2 regions of the Candidatus Clostridium stratigraminis genome follow, and region 2 is predicted to be linked to the other one. Evidence: riboswitches for the same ligand, from Rfam matches in the RefSeq annotation. Region 2 holds a riboswitch; the other holds the start of a gene.
What was found. Region 2 has a riboswitch for FMN ahead of ACJDUG_RS04200 (ECF transporter S component). Riboswitches for the same ligand answer to the same signal wherever they lie in the genome.
Positions count from the first base shown of each region.

Region 1: linked by a shared signal. The riboswitch ahead of ribD (bifunctional diaminohydroxyphosphoribosylaminopyrimidine deaminase/5-amino-6-(5-phosphoribosylamino)uracil reductase RibD) and the one ahead of ACJDUG_RS04200 (ECF transporter S component) in region 2 are both predicted to bind FMN.

Region 1 covers NZ_JBJHZZ010000005.1:32,340-40,291, forward strand. The annotation lists gene ACJDUG_RS09430 (hypothetical protein) at 1-469, opposite strand, end outside; gene ACJDUG_RS09435 (nitroreductase family protein) at 733-1,299, shown strand; FMN riboswitch at 1,400-1,513, shown strand; gene ribD (bifunctional diaminohydroxyphosphoribosylaminopyrimidine deaminase/5-amino-6-(5-phosphoribosylamino)uracil reductase RibD) at 1,701-2,792, shown strand; gene ribE (riboflavin synthase) at 2,878-3,528, shown strand; gene ACJDUG_RS09450 (bifunctional 3,4-dihydroxy-2-butanone-4-phosphate synthase/GTP cyclohydrolase II) at 3,649-4,857, shown strand; gene ribH (6,7-dimethyl-8-ribityllumazine synthase) at 4,989-5,450, shown strand; gene ACJDUG_RS09460 (polysaccharide deacetylase family protein) at 5,543-6,310, opposite strand; gene ACJDUG_RS09465 (hypothetical protein) at 6,495-6,998, shown strand; gene ACJDUG_RS09470 (M20 family metallopeptidase) at 7,139-7,952, opposite strand, start outside.
Region 2 covers NZ_JBJHZZ010000001.1:849,417-857,368, reverse strand. The annotation lists gene ACJDUG_RS04210 (oxamate carbamoyltransferase subunit AllH family protein) at 1-716, opposite strand, end outside; gene ACJDUG_RS04205 (PucR family transcriptional regulator) at 902-2,587, shown strand; FMN riboswitch at 2,671-2,795, shown strand; gene ACJDUG_RS04200 (ECF transporter S component) at 2,895-3,485, shown strand; gene ACJDUG_RS04195 (MerR family transcriptional regulator) at 3,539-4,300, opposite strand; partial or broken gene ACJDUG_RS04190 (glutaredoxin family protein) at 4,583-4,873, shown strand; gene ACJDUG_RS04185 (GNAT family N-acetyltransferase) at 4,979-5,545, opposite strand; gene ACJDUG_RS04180 (GNAT family N-acetyltransferase) at 5,560-5,961, opposite strand; gene ACJDUG_RS04175 (Nif3-like dinuclear metal center hexameric protein) at 6,032-6,877, opposite strand; gene ACJDUG_RS04170 (hypothetical protein) at 6,930-7,436, opposite strand; gene ACJDUG_RS04165 (hypothetical protein) at 7,487-7,816, opposite strand.

The DNA of each region.
Region 1 (7,952 bases), on a different contig from region 2:
ACTGTATTTTTATTGGTTCCATAACTATAGCTCCCATTTTTGGTGCTATATTAAGTTCCATATTACTTGGCTCCATTTTTGGGGTAATTTTTGGCTCGATGTCTAATTCCATTTTATTCGGTTCCATTTTTGGCTGTATGGTTAATCCGAAATTTTGAGGTTCCACTTTAGGCTCAATATTTAATTGAAATTGTGTTGGTTCTACCTTTGGCTGCAAAGTAATTTCTTGTTTTAACGGTGGAAGTGGTTTTATTGGCTCAACATGCTTCGGAGGCATAGGCTGAGGTGCTGGCATTGAGTGCTTCATTGGTGGCATGTGAGGCATAGGCTGAGGTGCTGGCTGTGGAATTGGCTGGATTGGAGGCTTAATATTCCTATCCTCAGCCCTATACCACCCATTATCCATCATGGGGCAAATTAGTGGATAATTAACATCTACATAGTCTGGTATTTCGTTTTTTTTATACATAGTTAAGCTCCCTTTAAAATATTACATCACTTTAATATATGCTATTCTTTTACATAGTGCCACCTGAGAACTATAAGACCTAGTTAAATAAATTTTAATGTAGCATGGGATGTTCTTGCGGCTCAATAGTTTGGATAAGTAGCATTGTAATTAAGTTAGTTACTATTTATGCAAGCAATAGGAAAGTGAAAACTGGTAACTTGATTTTCAAGTATATTAGCATTAATATTTATTTATAATAATAAAATAAATGAGGTGATGGAATGATTGGAGATTTAATAAGAAAAAACAGATCATATAGAAGGTTTTATCAAGATAAGCCAATAGAATTGGAGACCTTAAGAGAATTAATTGATTTTGCGAGACTAAGCCCTTCTGGTGCCAATAAACAAGTACTAAAATATTTTCTTTCAAATACGAAGGAGACCAATGAAAAAATATTTGCAACTTTAGGCTGGGCTGGATATTTAAAGGATTGGAATGGCCCTGAAGAAGGTGAAAAACCAAGTGCCTATATAGTTATGCTTAAGGACAAGACTCTTGGCAGTGGAATGGCTCAAGATGAAGGCATTTCAGGACAAAGTATACTTCTTGGTGCTATAGAAAAAGGATTAGGTGGATGTTTTATATTTAATATAAATAAGAAAAAATTATCAGAGGAATTAAAATTAGAAGATAGATATGAAATAGCACTTATTATAGCTTTAGGGACTCCAAAGGAAGAGGTCGTACTTGAAGAAATGGGAACTTCTGGTGATGTTAAATATTGGAGAGATGAAAATAAGGTTCATCATGTACCTAAGAGAGCTTTAGATGATATAATACTTTAGTTATGGCTGCACAGTAAGATTTTCAAGAAATGCTGAATAAAATTTAATTTATTACTTGTCAAAACATTTATACTTTGATATTATGAAACTGTAAAATTAAATAAATCTTCAGGGCAGGGTTTGATTCCCTACCGGCGGTATAGCCCGCGAGCCTTATGGCAGATTCGGTTAGATTCCGAAGCCGACAGTAAAGTCTGGATGGAAGAAGATTACAAAGCAGATGTCTAATTTTTTTGCGTTATATTCATACGTTTGAAATTAGCTTAACTCGCATTTTATGCCCTGAGATTAAACTCTCGGGGTTTTTATTTTGCTTAAAATTGGTTGTAACTTAGGAATATGCCTTTACAAAAATGGAAATAAAAAATCTATAACTAATTTTATAAAGAAGGATGAATTTTATGGATATAAAGTATATGAAAAGAGCATTAGAACTTGCAGAAAAGGGCATTGGCTATACAAATCCCAATCCCTTAGTGGGAGCTGTTATCGTTAAGGATGGACAGATTATTGGGGAAGGCTATCACGCATTATATGGAAGCAGCCATGCGGAAGTAAATGCTTTTAAAAATGCTAAATATGATGTAAAAGGTGCCACACTATATGTTACCTTAGAACCTTGTTCTCACTATGGCAATACTCCTCCCTGTGCAAATACCATTGTGGAAAAGGGTATCAAGAAAGTAATAATTGGTTTAAAAGACCCCAACCCTTTAGTGGCAGGCAAGGGAATAAAAATCCTTAAGGAAAACGGTATTGATGTTGTAACGGGAGTACTTGAGGAAGAGGGTAGGAAATTAAATGAAATATTTTTAAAATATATAACTACAAAGCTGCCTTTCTGCATTATGAAAGCAGCCATGACACTAGATGGTAAGATAGCAGCTTACACAGGTGATTCAAAATGGGTTACTGGTGAATCTTCTAGACGGTATGTTCATAAGCTTAGACACAGAGCAGCAGGAATAATGGTTGGGATTGGCACAGTGCTTGCAGATGATCCCATGTTAAACACTAGACTTGAAGATGAAGAAGGTAGTGATCCAATAAGAATTATTGTAGACACTTATGCTAGAATCCCACTTGAAGCTAAGGTGCTTAATTTAAATTCTAAAGCTAAAACAATAATTGCAGTAACAGAAAAAGCAGATAAAGAGAAGTTAGAAGCCATTAAAGAAAAGGGAGCAGAGACTATAATAACACCTATAAAAAAAAATAGGGTAGATTTAGGATATCTAATGAAAGTTCTTGGAGAAAGAAAAATCGATAGTATATTACTTGAAGGGGGCAGCAATTTAAACTATACAGCGCTGGAAGAAGGCATAGTAGATAAGGTTAACATATTTATTGCACCTAAAATCCTTGGAGGTGAAGGAGCAAAAACCCCAGTTGGAGGAGAAGGAATAGCACTTATGAAGGATGCAATAGAGCTTAAGGACATAGATATTCATCAATTTGGAAAGGACATAATGATAGAAGGCTATGTTAAGTAGTAGGTATATTAAATATGAGGCTATATTAAAAGGAGTGTATTAATTAATTTTTGCTAAATAAGGAATAGATAGAGGTGAGAAATGAATGTTTACGGGTATTGTGGAAGAGATTGGTGAAATTCAAGGCATAATAAAATCAGAAAAGTCAGCTCGAATAACTATTAAGGCATATAAGGTTTTAGAAGATGTAAAACTTGGAGACAGCATTTCTACTAATGGTGTATGCCTTACAGTTACAGCTTATAGTAGTGATAAATTCACAGTTGATGTTATGGCAGAAACCATGAGAAGGAGCAATTTAAGCAGTATTTCTAAGGGAACTTATGTGAATCTCGAGAGGGCATTAAGAGCTGGAGACAGGTTTGGCGGACACATGGTAAGCGGACACATTGATGGCACTGGAGATATAAAGTCTTTTGAACAAGAAGACAATGCAATTTGGCTTACAATTGGGGCACCTTCAGTTATTTTGAAATATATTGTGCAAAAGGGTTCAATAGCAATTGATGGAGTAAGCTTAACAGTTGCATATGTAGATGATAAGGTCTTCAAAGTTTCCATTATTCCGCATACTAAAGACGCTACAACACTAATAAAGAAGAAAACTGGTGACATAGTAAATTTAGAGTGTGATATGGTTGGAAAATATATCGAAAAGTTTTTATTGTATAAAGAACCATTGCCGGCAAAAAAGACCATAGACTTTAATTTTCTTAGTGATAATGGCTTTGTATAAAGGGTGCTTGGATTGGAAGAATTTAAAAGGTCTTTTGATGATAGTTTTCAGATGAAATTTTTCAAAACTAGATTAAAGCACTAATAATATATTAGTGAATAAAAATTGGAGGAGAAATTTATGTTTAAATTTAACGCAATTGAAGATGCAATTGAAGATATTAAGGCAGGAAAAATGGTAGTTGTTATTGATGATGAGGACAGGGAAAATGAAGGGGACCTATTAATGGCAGCAGAAAAAGTTACTCCAGAGGCTATTAATTATATGGCTAAGTATGGAAGAGGACTTATATGCATGCCTACTATAGGAAAAAGATTAAGGGAGCTTGACATCTTGCCAATGGTAAATCACAATACAGATTCCCATGAAACTGCTTTTACTGTATCCATTGATGCTGCAGATAGTACCACTGGAATATCTGCTTATGAAAGGGCAGCTACGATTTTAAAGGTTATAAATTCTAACTCAACAGCTAAGGACTTTAATAAGCCTGGGCACGTATTTCCTCTTGAGGCAAAGGAAGGTGGGGTATTAAAAAGAGCTGGGCATACTGAAGCAGCAGTAGACTTAGCAAGACTTGCTGGTTTGTACCCTGCAGGAGTAATATGTGAAATTATGAATGAAGATGGTACTATGGCAAGAACACCAGAGCTTATGGATTATGTTAAAGAGCATAAATTAAAAATTATAACCATTGCTGATTTAATAGCTTACCGTAAGGATAAAGAAGTTTTTATAAGAAGAGCTGCAGCAGCAAAATTACCTACTAAATATGGGGAATTTAATATGATAGGCTATGAGAATATATTAAATGGTGAACATCATGTTGCCTTAGTAAAAGGTGATGTATCAGATGGAAAACCTGTTTTAGTTAGAGTTCATTCAGAATGTTTAACCGGAGATGCCTTTGGTTCCTTAAGATGTGACTGCGGGCAGCAGCTTGCAGCAGCTTTGAAAAAGATAAATGAAGCAGGCAGAGGAATATTACTTTACATGAGACAAGAAGGCAGAGGCATAGGTCTTATTAATAAGATTAAGGCTTATGCACTTCAAGATGAGGGAATGGACACTGTAGAGGCAAATATAGCCCTAGGCTTTCCAGCAGATTTAAGAGACTATGGCATAGGAGCTCAAATACTTGTAGATCTTGGAGTTAAAGAAATCAATTTAATGACAAATAACCCTAAGAAAATAGCTGGTTTAACTGGCTATGGAATAGAAATATCAAACAGAGTTCCAATACAGATGAATCATAATGAAAGAAATGAATTTTATTTAAAAACAAAAAAGCAGAAGATGGGACATATGCTAAATTTTGATAAAAAATAATTATAATTAATTTAAAAATGGAGAACTTGTATAATTGACAAAAGTATTAAAAATATGTAAACAAGCAAAAGCTTGTACTAATTTGCCAATTAAAAAATTATAAACTTAAAAAAGAGAAAGGTGGAAGTAAAATGAAAATGTATGAAGGTAAATTAATAGCAGAAGGTTTAAAATTTGGAATAATTGTAGGAAGATTTAATGAATTTATTGGTGGAAAACTCTTATCTGGAGCCTTAGATGGCCTAAAACGTCATGGTGCTTTGGAAAATGAAATAGAAATAGCTTGGGTTCCAGGAGCTTTTGAAATCCCGCTAGCCGCAAAGAAAATGGCTAAATCCAAAAAATATGACGCAGTTATTTGCCTTGGAGCAGTAATAAAGGGTGCTACACCGCACTTTGATTTTGTATCCAATGAAGTATCAAAGGGTATTGCAAGTGTTTCATTAGAAACTGAAGTGCCTGTTATCTTTGGAGTTTTAACTACAGACACCATTGAACAAGCAATAGAAAGAGCTGGAACTAAATCAGGAAACAAAGGTTATGATGCAGCAGTTACAGCTATTGAAATGGCTAATTTACTGGCATCGATGTAAATATATTAAAGTGTTTTATCAATTAATTAGAATTGTATTAATGTAATTTATAAAGAAGGTACCACCCATTTTGAAATGAGCGGTACCTATTTTTAGCTTTTTTTTGTTATGGGAAAATAAAGCTCAGGAGTATCATCAGTTATGGCTTTAAACTCATAGCCCTTATCCTTATAATATTTAATTATCCTAGGCAATGCCCTGCAGGTATTTTTATGAGTGTAATCACAATGTAAAAGTAATATTATATTCCTTAGATCTTCGCTGCCTTTAGTAGCTTCCCTGTATAATCTATCTGGTGAGGCCTTAGGCCTTAAACCATCAACGGTTTCCATATTCCAATCATAAATTTTAAAATTGTAGCTGTGAAGTTTTTCCACAAACGAATTAGTAAGATGTTTTTGACTTCCACCAGGAAATCTGATTATATTGGAGGAAACCCCAGTAACTTCTTTAATTTTATCATTGCATTTTAACATTTCCTTTATAAATGCGTTTTTATTTGAATAAATTCTCTTAAATTTATGAGTGTAGGTATGTAATCCTATGCTGTGACCTTCACTTTGAATTCTAAGTACTACATCTTTGCAATCATCAATTTGGTTTCCTATAAGAAAAAAGGTGGCTTTTACATTATTCTCTTTTAAAATATCCAAGATTTTATTAGTGACATCATTACTTGGTCCATCATCGAAGGTTATATACATAACCTTCTTCCCTTCAACCGCATCCTTTTGATAGGTGGTTTGAAAAGTAACAGGACGATAAGTATTTAATTCACAGCTTTTTATATTATGAGGTTGTATTAAAGCTATAAAAAGCATACTTAAAAAATATATAAATAATTTTAGATAAATTTTCATCAATGCCTCCTAATCAAATGTCATGTACTTATTATTAGAAGTTTGTAGTTCTTTATTCAAAAATAAACTAATAAAAAATCACTCATTGTCACTCTTAATAGCTACTTTCATATATTATAGGGAAGATGAATTTAAGTTTATTGAGTCCATCTACTATTATCCATTTATATGGGGGTAACGCAGAATGCAGCATCTGGACAGCATTTTTGATGAATTTAAAGATGTTATTTTTATGGATATGGAAAGACTTTCAAGAAATTATAAATTAATTGGAAGAGGGTCAAGCAGGGCAGTTTTTGAAATTGATAAAAATTATGTTTTAAAGGTACCAACCTCAGAAAAAGGCATCTATCAATGTAGGGTGGAACATAAATTATATTCAATTGTAAATGAATATTATAAAAGATATCTTTGCCCCATAAAATTATTAGAAAATAATAGATTGCTAATGAAAAAAGCTGTTCCACTAAAAAAATCTCTATATCCTAAAGGCTTTCGAATTTATGATTTATTAAATTGGGATGATAGAAATGAGTATAGATATGATTTGAAATACTTGGCAAATACTTATGATTTGCTCTATGTTGATTTACTAAATTTAAGTTCTTGGGGTAAATTAGATGGAAGATATGTTTTAGTTGATTATGGCTGCACAAATAGGCTTTATGATGCATTTTATTCAAGGTGAATGGGGTAGGGGACTTTCTTTATTATGGCACATTCACCCTTAATTTATACAGGCTAATGGAATGCAAGAAAAGTCCCTAAACCACATTCATACCACATTACTATACTAATGTTTCAGAAGAAACATTAGTATGATATATTTTAGGACGTTATGGCGGCACTAATTAAGTAAATTCCATTGAACAGTACATCTTCAGAAGCGTTAAAGTATGGAGAATGAAGGGGATAATGCCCCTTTTCTTTATCAGAAATTCCAAGTCTAAAGTGCACTGAAGGAATCTTTTCTGCAAAAAATGCAAAATCCTCAGAAGCAAAGGTTTTTTCTGCTGGGAGAACATTCTCCTGGCCAATTAAATTTTTAGCTAAGTCAATAAAGCTTTTAGTCAAGAGATTGTCACATATTAATGGTGGATATTGAAAGTCATAATATATTTCACTAATACATCCGTATTTTTTTGCAGCTAAGGCTGCAAATTCAAATATATCTTCATGAATTTTATTTCTTAATTCCTTGTTAAATGTTCTAACAGTTCCCTTAAGTAAGCATTCATTAGCTATAACATTAGGTGTATCTCCGCACTGCAAGGATGAAAAGGTAATTGTATGAGAAGATAGGGGATCAGTTTCTATTCTGGATTTTAAATTCATGGTTTCAATAAAATCAATAGCTGGATAAAGTGGATTTTTACATAAATGTGGCATAGCTGCATGGCCGCCCTTACCAATAAACTTTATATGAAAGTCATCAACCGAGGCCATAGTAGGACCACTGGAAACTTCAATAGTACCAACCTTTACCTCAGGCCAAACATGAAAGCCAATCATACTAGTAACTGAAGGATTTAAAAGCACATCTCCCTTAATCATAGGAAGGGCCCCACCATCAGCCTCTTCTGCTGGCTGAAAAATAAATTTCACACATTTTTTATAGCCAAGCTTTTTAAGGATTAATGCT
Region 2 (7,952 bases):
CTTTTTATTAGCTCCATATTAAATGTGTAAATAGCTGCAATATTTAACTTATAATAATCACCTAAATATACAAAAGAAATCATCATACCACATATAAAATCATCCATTGACGGTGTAAGGCCTGTACCAAAACCTATAACTTTATCTGCTGCATTAGATATTTTTTCTATATCAAATGCTGCTGTTATATTCATGAAATTAATAAATCTATTTCTTATAAAGTTAAAATTAGCATCAATATGATTAATGGGAAATGTCATCAAATTTAGTTCTGGCATTTCACTAACTAAAATATTTATTAGCGGCCCTATGCCATAAAGGTTACCTTTTGTTATTATTGCATTTTCTACAACTACTAGATTATCTAATATATTCTTCTCAGCCAGAGCAGAAGGTTTTAGTTCTGCTTCTGAACCCCATAGTTTTACATTTTGTAAATTTATATAAATATTTCCCTTAGAAGAAATGATACCGTTTACATTTATCTCCATCTTTAAGTCTTGCTTAAACCCTATGTTAATAAAGTTTGTTTGAACTTCAGCATCAACAGTTAAGCTCATGGGACCCATATATTTATCTTTGCTTAATATTGTTATAAATTTATCATTCAGCGCTATATTACAGGCATTTTTAAATACGGAATGGATTTGTCCTTCTAAATTCTTTTGCCCTGTAATATAATTCATTAAATCCTTACATATATAAATAGCTCTCAAAGTAAACCATTCCTTTATTAAGATTCTATTACTTAAATTCTATATTTATTTTTCTTTACCTTTGTTGTAATATTCTAAATATTTAATAAATTAATTGTTGATTGTTTACAAGAATCAAGGTAAAATGTGGTATATGAGCCTTTTTAAGGGCGCTACTTTATTGTTAATTTTATAGGGGGTATATCATGTTCAGCTATTTAGGAATATCTATTGAAAATCTTTTAAACCTAGACATTCTTAAAGGTTCAAAGATTTTGGCAGGCAGGTCAGGCTCATCAAAGAGAATAACAAAGGTAAATGTTATGGAAGTTCCTGATATAATTGAATGGGTAAGCGATGGCGAACTCCTTATTACTACTGCTTATTCAATAAAGGATAATATAAATGTGCTGCTTGATATAATTCCAAAGTTAAAAGAAAAAGGTGTTGTAGGTCTTGGCATTAAGGTAGGAAGATATGTTAGAGAGCTGCCCTCAAATATAATAGAATTAGCTGATAAGTTAGAATTTCCTATAATTGAACTTCCCTTTTGTGTTTCTCATACTGATTTAATCTCTGTAATCCTCACTGAAGTTATAAACAATCAAATGAATATGCTAATTAATATAGAAGAATTCAGTAGAGAAATAATGGACATTATGACAAAGGGGGGTGGTCTTAAGGAAATAGGTAAAAAGCTTTATGAGAACATCGGTAATTCGCTAGCTATCTATGAAAGTATGCAGGACAGTACAGAAATTTTCTGTGAAGATCTAACTCATATAAGTATTATAGAAAAGATAATTTATAATTATATAAGCACAAAAAATTCAACTTTCCATGAGGAAGGCGGTAAGAATTATGACCTAAGCCGAGATAATTTTAATGGTAAATATACCGAACGCAGAACTATACCTATTGTTATAGATAATGTTGATTACGGCTTTATTTTTATATGGCTTGATAATAGAGTCTTGTCACCAATTGATAACATGCTTATTGAATCCTATGTACATATTATAGCCTTAGAATTTGTAAAAAGGCTATCTTTGTATAACATGGAAAGTAATTATAAGCTTGAATTCTTTGATAATCTTTTAAGTAGTAATAAAAGTAATCAAGCAATTGCCTTGGAAAAGGCAAAAAACTTTAATTTCAATAAAGAACTTAAATATGCATTGATTATAATTTCACTAAAAGATATATATAAACAAATAAAACACACTGAAAATAATATGAATTTAATACAAGATAGTATTAACAGTTTAATGTTTATTATAAACAGAAAAATTAAACACCAAAATGCAAGCATAATTTATGTAGATAAAAGTGATAGAATTTTAATATTATTCGGCTGTGAAAATTCAAAAGGTGATACAGTAATAAAAAATGAAGTTCTGTGTTTTTGTTCAGATATTCTTAAAGAAGCTCAGAAAAGATTTAATAAAAACCAGCTTATTATGGGCATAGGCCGTGCTTATAAAGGAGTTACTGAGCTTTATAAAAGTCATGAGCAGGCTAAATTAATTGTAGAAAATTTAAGCAAAAGCAAATCTGGTAATATTATACATTACGATGATTTAGGCATCTATCGAATACTTTCTTATGATGGTCTTCAAAATGAACTTATGGAATTCTGCATAGATAATATAAAGCCCCTTATTGATTATGACAAGGATAATAAAACAGAGCTTATAAAAACCTTAAAAATTTATTTTGAATGTAATGGAAATATGAAAAAAATCTCTGAAAAGATGTACATGCACTATAACACTATTATATATCGATTACAGAAGATTAGAGAAATAACAGGCGTTAATATTGATGATTCTGACAGCAGGCTAAATCTTGAAATTGCCTTAAAAGCAATAGAAGTGCTGAAAATGAATTAACAAACTTTATTAATAAAGTTTTTTTAATGTTACCTTGTTAAATTATTATTTATGGTGTATAATTTAATTGTAAAAGTTAATATGATTATCTTCAGGGCAGGGTGACCATATATTGGGATTCCCTACCGGCGGTATAGCCCGCGAGCCTTATGGCAGATTCGGTGTAACTCCGAGGCCGACAGTAAAGTCTGGATGAAAGAAGATGTGTATTAGATTTGATTAGTTTGCCCTGACTTTTTGTCAGGGCTTTTAATTTTCTAAAGCATTTGTACAAACTCCCTTGAAGATCTTCTAAAGGAGGATATTTATGAAAAATAACAAATTAAACAAGCTTATTAAAATTTCCCTACTAGGTTGTATCGCATTTATTCTTATGTATATTGAAATTCCATTGCCAATATTCCCAAGCTTCTTAAGAATTGATATTGGTGATTTACCTGCTCTTCTGGGGGCCTTTGCCTTCGGACCAATGGCTGGTGTATTAGTTGAATTAATTAAAAATATACTTTATGCAATATTCAAAGGAAATACTGCACTAATAGGTGAATCAGCAAACTTTATAATTGGATCTGTACTTGTCATTACAACAGGAATAATATATAAGAAGAAAAAGACTAAAAAAGGAGCTCTTTTAGGTTTACTCGCAGGCGGAATTGCAATGACCTTAGCCGGCGCTGTGCTTAACTACTACGTACTATTACCATTATATGAAACAGTTTTAGGCTTTAAGATTTCTGCTGTTGTTGGTATGGGAGCCGCAATAAACCATAATGTTAAAGACCTAAATTCCTTTATTATTTGGATTATTGTTCCTTATAATATTCTAAAAGTATTTGTTGTTTCAATTGTAACCTTGGCTGTATACAAGAGTGTATCTCCTATATTGCATGAAAGATAAAAATAAGGACCGCAATGATAAAATACCTAGTCTTTATCATTACGGCCCTTTTCTTATTTAATTCCAGTATAAATCAGTATTGCATCTTTTAGAAATTCTGCTGTTCCTGGCTGCTCTTTATCATAATAAGAAGTAAATCTTTCATCAGCAACATACATTTGTGCTAGGCCTGCATGTGCTTCCTTACTATAATTGTCCCAGTAAAAGCTAACCCACTGACGATGTAAGTCTGCTGCCTTTTGAGCAAGTTCTGAAGCTGGATTACCTGCCGTAAAGGCTTCATTTAAAGTTTTCATAACTTCCTTTTCTAAATTTGTGATTTCATTATATTCTTCTTCTGTCATACCCTTAAGTTTTTTATTTGACTTATTAATAGCCTCAACACCATATTTTTCACGTATTTCCTTACCATATTTCTTTTCATTTTCTTCAAGCATATTTTTCTTAAAGCCTTCAAATTTTTCCTTATTTGACATCTCAATTCTCCCCTCTTTTAATTCAATAGTTTTTTCAACATTAGAAATTAGTATATTCAACTGTAGTCTTTTTTCCAGGAGTTTAGACTTGTGTTCTTTAAGTGCTTTTATTCCATCGAAATTAGGTGAAGTAATAATATCTTTAATACTCTCTAAGCTTACACCAAGTTCTCTATAAAAAAGAATTTGCTGCAGCCTGTCAACTTCTTCCTGCCCATAAATGCGATAGCCTGATGAATTGATTCTTGCCGGCTTAAGAATTCCTACTTCATCATAGTATCTCAATGTACGTGTACTTACTCCTGCCATTTTACTTAGTTTTTGCACTGTATATTCCACCGCTAAACCCTCCTGTACTTTTTAATGCCCTAAATGGTTTTAATGCTTTTGCTCCAATATTTTAATGATACAAATAATCATTTAGTGACTTTAATTTTCTTACAAGCTAAATATACACCTTTACGTAACGTAAAAGTCAATAAATATTTTTATTTTTTTTAAAAATCTATAGCAAATAATATAATTAAATCGTAATATATAAATATAGTAATATATCGAGGAGGATTATTTATTATGAAAAACGTTACAATGTTTACATCAAGTACCTGACCTCATTGTTTTACTGCGAAGATGTATCTTCGAGAAAAAGGTATCGATTACCAAGAAAAAAATATTAGTACAGATAAATTAGCCAGAGCTGAGCTCATGAAAAGAGGAATTAGAGGTGTACCAGCTTTTATTATTGGAGATGAAGTAGTTGTTGGATTGGATACTGATAAAATAGAACATTTAATAGATTATGTTGTAATAAACTGTACAAAATGCCCTACAAGGTTAAGAATACCTAAAGGAAAAGGTAATTTAACAGTGACTTGTCCAAATTGTAAAAACGAGTTAAAAACAACAACTTAAAAATTTATCACTAACACTCTTGATGATACTATCAGGACATAAAGAACCTTAAAAACTTTTAGATTCTTTATGTACTGTGTCTACAGAAACTGTGGAATGGGATTTTTATATTATTCCATCCGCGGTTTCTGTTGTTTTCACCATTAATAAGTTAATCCAATATCGTTGAATGATTTCAGAAAAGGTTTCACTATAGACTTCGTTTTCTAATATTCCATTGTTGTTTTGAATAACCTTAGCTGAAGCAATATTTATTTTATCACAGGTAATTAAAACTTTATTTAGATTTAATTCTTTGCATTTTTGCAAACCTAGCTTAAGCATTAAAGTTGCATATCCCTTTCTTCTTTCTGTAGGTCTTATTGAATAACCTATATTTCCGCCCTCATTAAATAGAAATTCATTTAATTTATACCTTATATTAATCATTCCAAGAATTTTATTATCAATTGTTCTAACAAAAAAATATGTATTCGCAGGTACTCTGCCTTCTGGAATTTTAGGTAAGTCCATGTCCTTTTCAATTTTTAGCAGCCATTCATCATAATTATGGTATCGATCTAGCCCTCCAGTTCCATTGATTTCCGAATTATATTCTAGAAATTCTTGTATGTATTCATATGCTTCCTTTTCATACTCCTTAGATGGAATTATTAATCTTACATCAGTCATTTTCTCACCCCAATTTATTTTTGTTTTCTTCTCATACCACAAGATTTTGGCTCTGTATAATCAAATCCAAATTGAGAATATAGCTTATCTGCAGGTTTATTAGCAATTAAGCATACATAAGCATATTCATCAGTATTTTGATTTAAATATGAATCGATTTCTTTCATAATTATTTTTCCAAGGCCTTTACGCTGATATTCTGGATCCACCATAATATCAGAAACAACATAAGTTATTCCATAATCCCCTACAATCCTTCCAAAGGCAATAAGTTTATCCTTGTCCCACAAAGTAACTATAAATAATGAATTTTTTAAAGCAATCTCAACTTTTGATAAATCTTTTGTCCCCATCCCTGTTTTAAGCCTTAAAGAAATATATTCCTCTGCGGTCGGAGCATTATATCTAACTTCCATATCTTTTGACCTCCTTGTAAGTAAATTATTTTAATTTATCTCATTATACTATTCATTATAGCCTCACTTTTTACAGATCCTCATATATTGGTTCCCCTTCAATAAAAGTAGAAGCTAGTCCAAGTTTTTCAAAGTAACTGCAGATCTTCTGGCATGCAAACTTTTCAGTAGAGTAGTGCGTTCCCCCTAAAACATTTATAGAATTTTTTTGCTCAAGTCTATGAACCTCTGAATTATTATTTGTGGCTATACCTGTAATTAGTATACTAACCTTATTTTCAATCATTTCAGAAACAGTATCCTCATTATTTCCACCACCAGCTACTATTGCAATTTTACCATCTTTAATATTAGTATTTCCATATAAATAGAGGCTTGTACTATGACCTAGTACTTTAGAAAACTTATCCTGCAATTCTTCTATGTTTTTGCACTCAGTTTTACCAATTACACCACATAATGCTCCCCGGTATTTAGCAAATGGCTTTTCAATTTCTATTCCTATAGCATCAGCTAAAGTTACACTAGTTGAATACTGGCTGAAGTTATCCAACGGAACGTGCAAATTATATATTGAAATTCTATTTTCTTTAAATTTCTCTAACAATGTCTTTTTCATCTGATAAAATGAATTCGGTGCTCTTCTACTATCCCAAATAGATGGGTGATGCACAAATAACATGGCATTAGTTGTTCCATCATCTATAATTTTTTGCATAATTTCTTCAGTTGGAAATACAGCTGAGTAAACTTTATTAATTTCTTTAGTAAAGTCACAGACAAGTCCCATACTTCTTTCTTTGAAATTAAGACAAAGATATTCTTCTACTTCCCCCATATATCTAGCCCAATCATCCTGCAATTCTTTAAAAATAAAATCTCTTTCTAATTGATTATATAACTCCATTGCTTTCATAAGCCGCCTCCAAATATATTGAATGTTATTCCTCACATAATTGAGTATAATTTTAATTGCTTCCCCAGTAGCTTCTTGCTAACTCTTTTAATTCACCTGTTAGTGGGTTAATAATAAAATATTTTTTCTCATCCTTTAAAGTAACTTCATAATAATATACTCTATTTGAGACAAACAATTGCTTAGGATTATTAATAACAGGAATAGTATCACTAGCATAGGTTAAATCAGTAAACAAATAATTTTCGCTTTGAGCTAAATTCTGCTTAACTATCTCTTTGCCCTTATTATAGGTATAGTTTGGTAAGGTAAAATAGATTACTAAAGGTAAAAAAATTGATATTGCTAATATTATTGTGATTCTTATTTTCAAATAAGGCCTTTCTATTCTAAATAACCACATATAAAAAAGCGGCTGAAGTATCAATGGTATAAAAATGCCAACCTGATAGACTCCTGCATAATTCATTACTATTTTGTACGCAAAATATATTTCAAATAAAGTTATTACAATAATGCCAGTGATTACGACCTTCTTTGTTTTATTATTAATAGACATTACCTAACCCCTTTCTATTAATAGTCCAGCATTAAGAAAACCACATTAGCTTAAGGGCCTGTTCCAGCACTTGTAACTTTCCATCCTTTACTACTATGTTTTAGATAAAAAAATGAAATATTAGAGCTAAACTCCTTGTCTGTTACACCACTTACTATAAATTGCTGACCATAGTTTGTATCTGTAATTTTAGATTCTTCAATTTTAATATTTTGCTTAGAATAATTTAATGATTTTACCTTACAATATTTTAATATTGCCTCATTGGGTGATAATGATGGCAAGTCTAGCCAATACAAATAAGATAAATATATAAAAACAGCTGCTATCACAAGAAATAATTTAAATTTGGGCCTTTTTAATATATTATTAGCTTTCATACACTTCACACCTAAAATAGCTTATTTAATAGTAAGTTTTCAAAATTTTGTTCTTCAATATAATTATTATAAAAATATAAGTTCAAACTGTTTTCCAACTTATTGTATGCTAATTATAACATTAATTTCAATATAA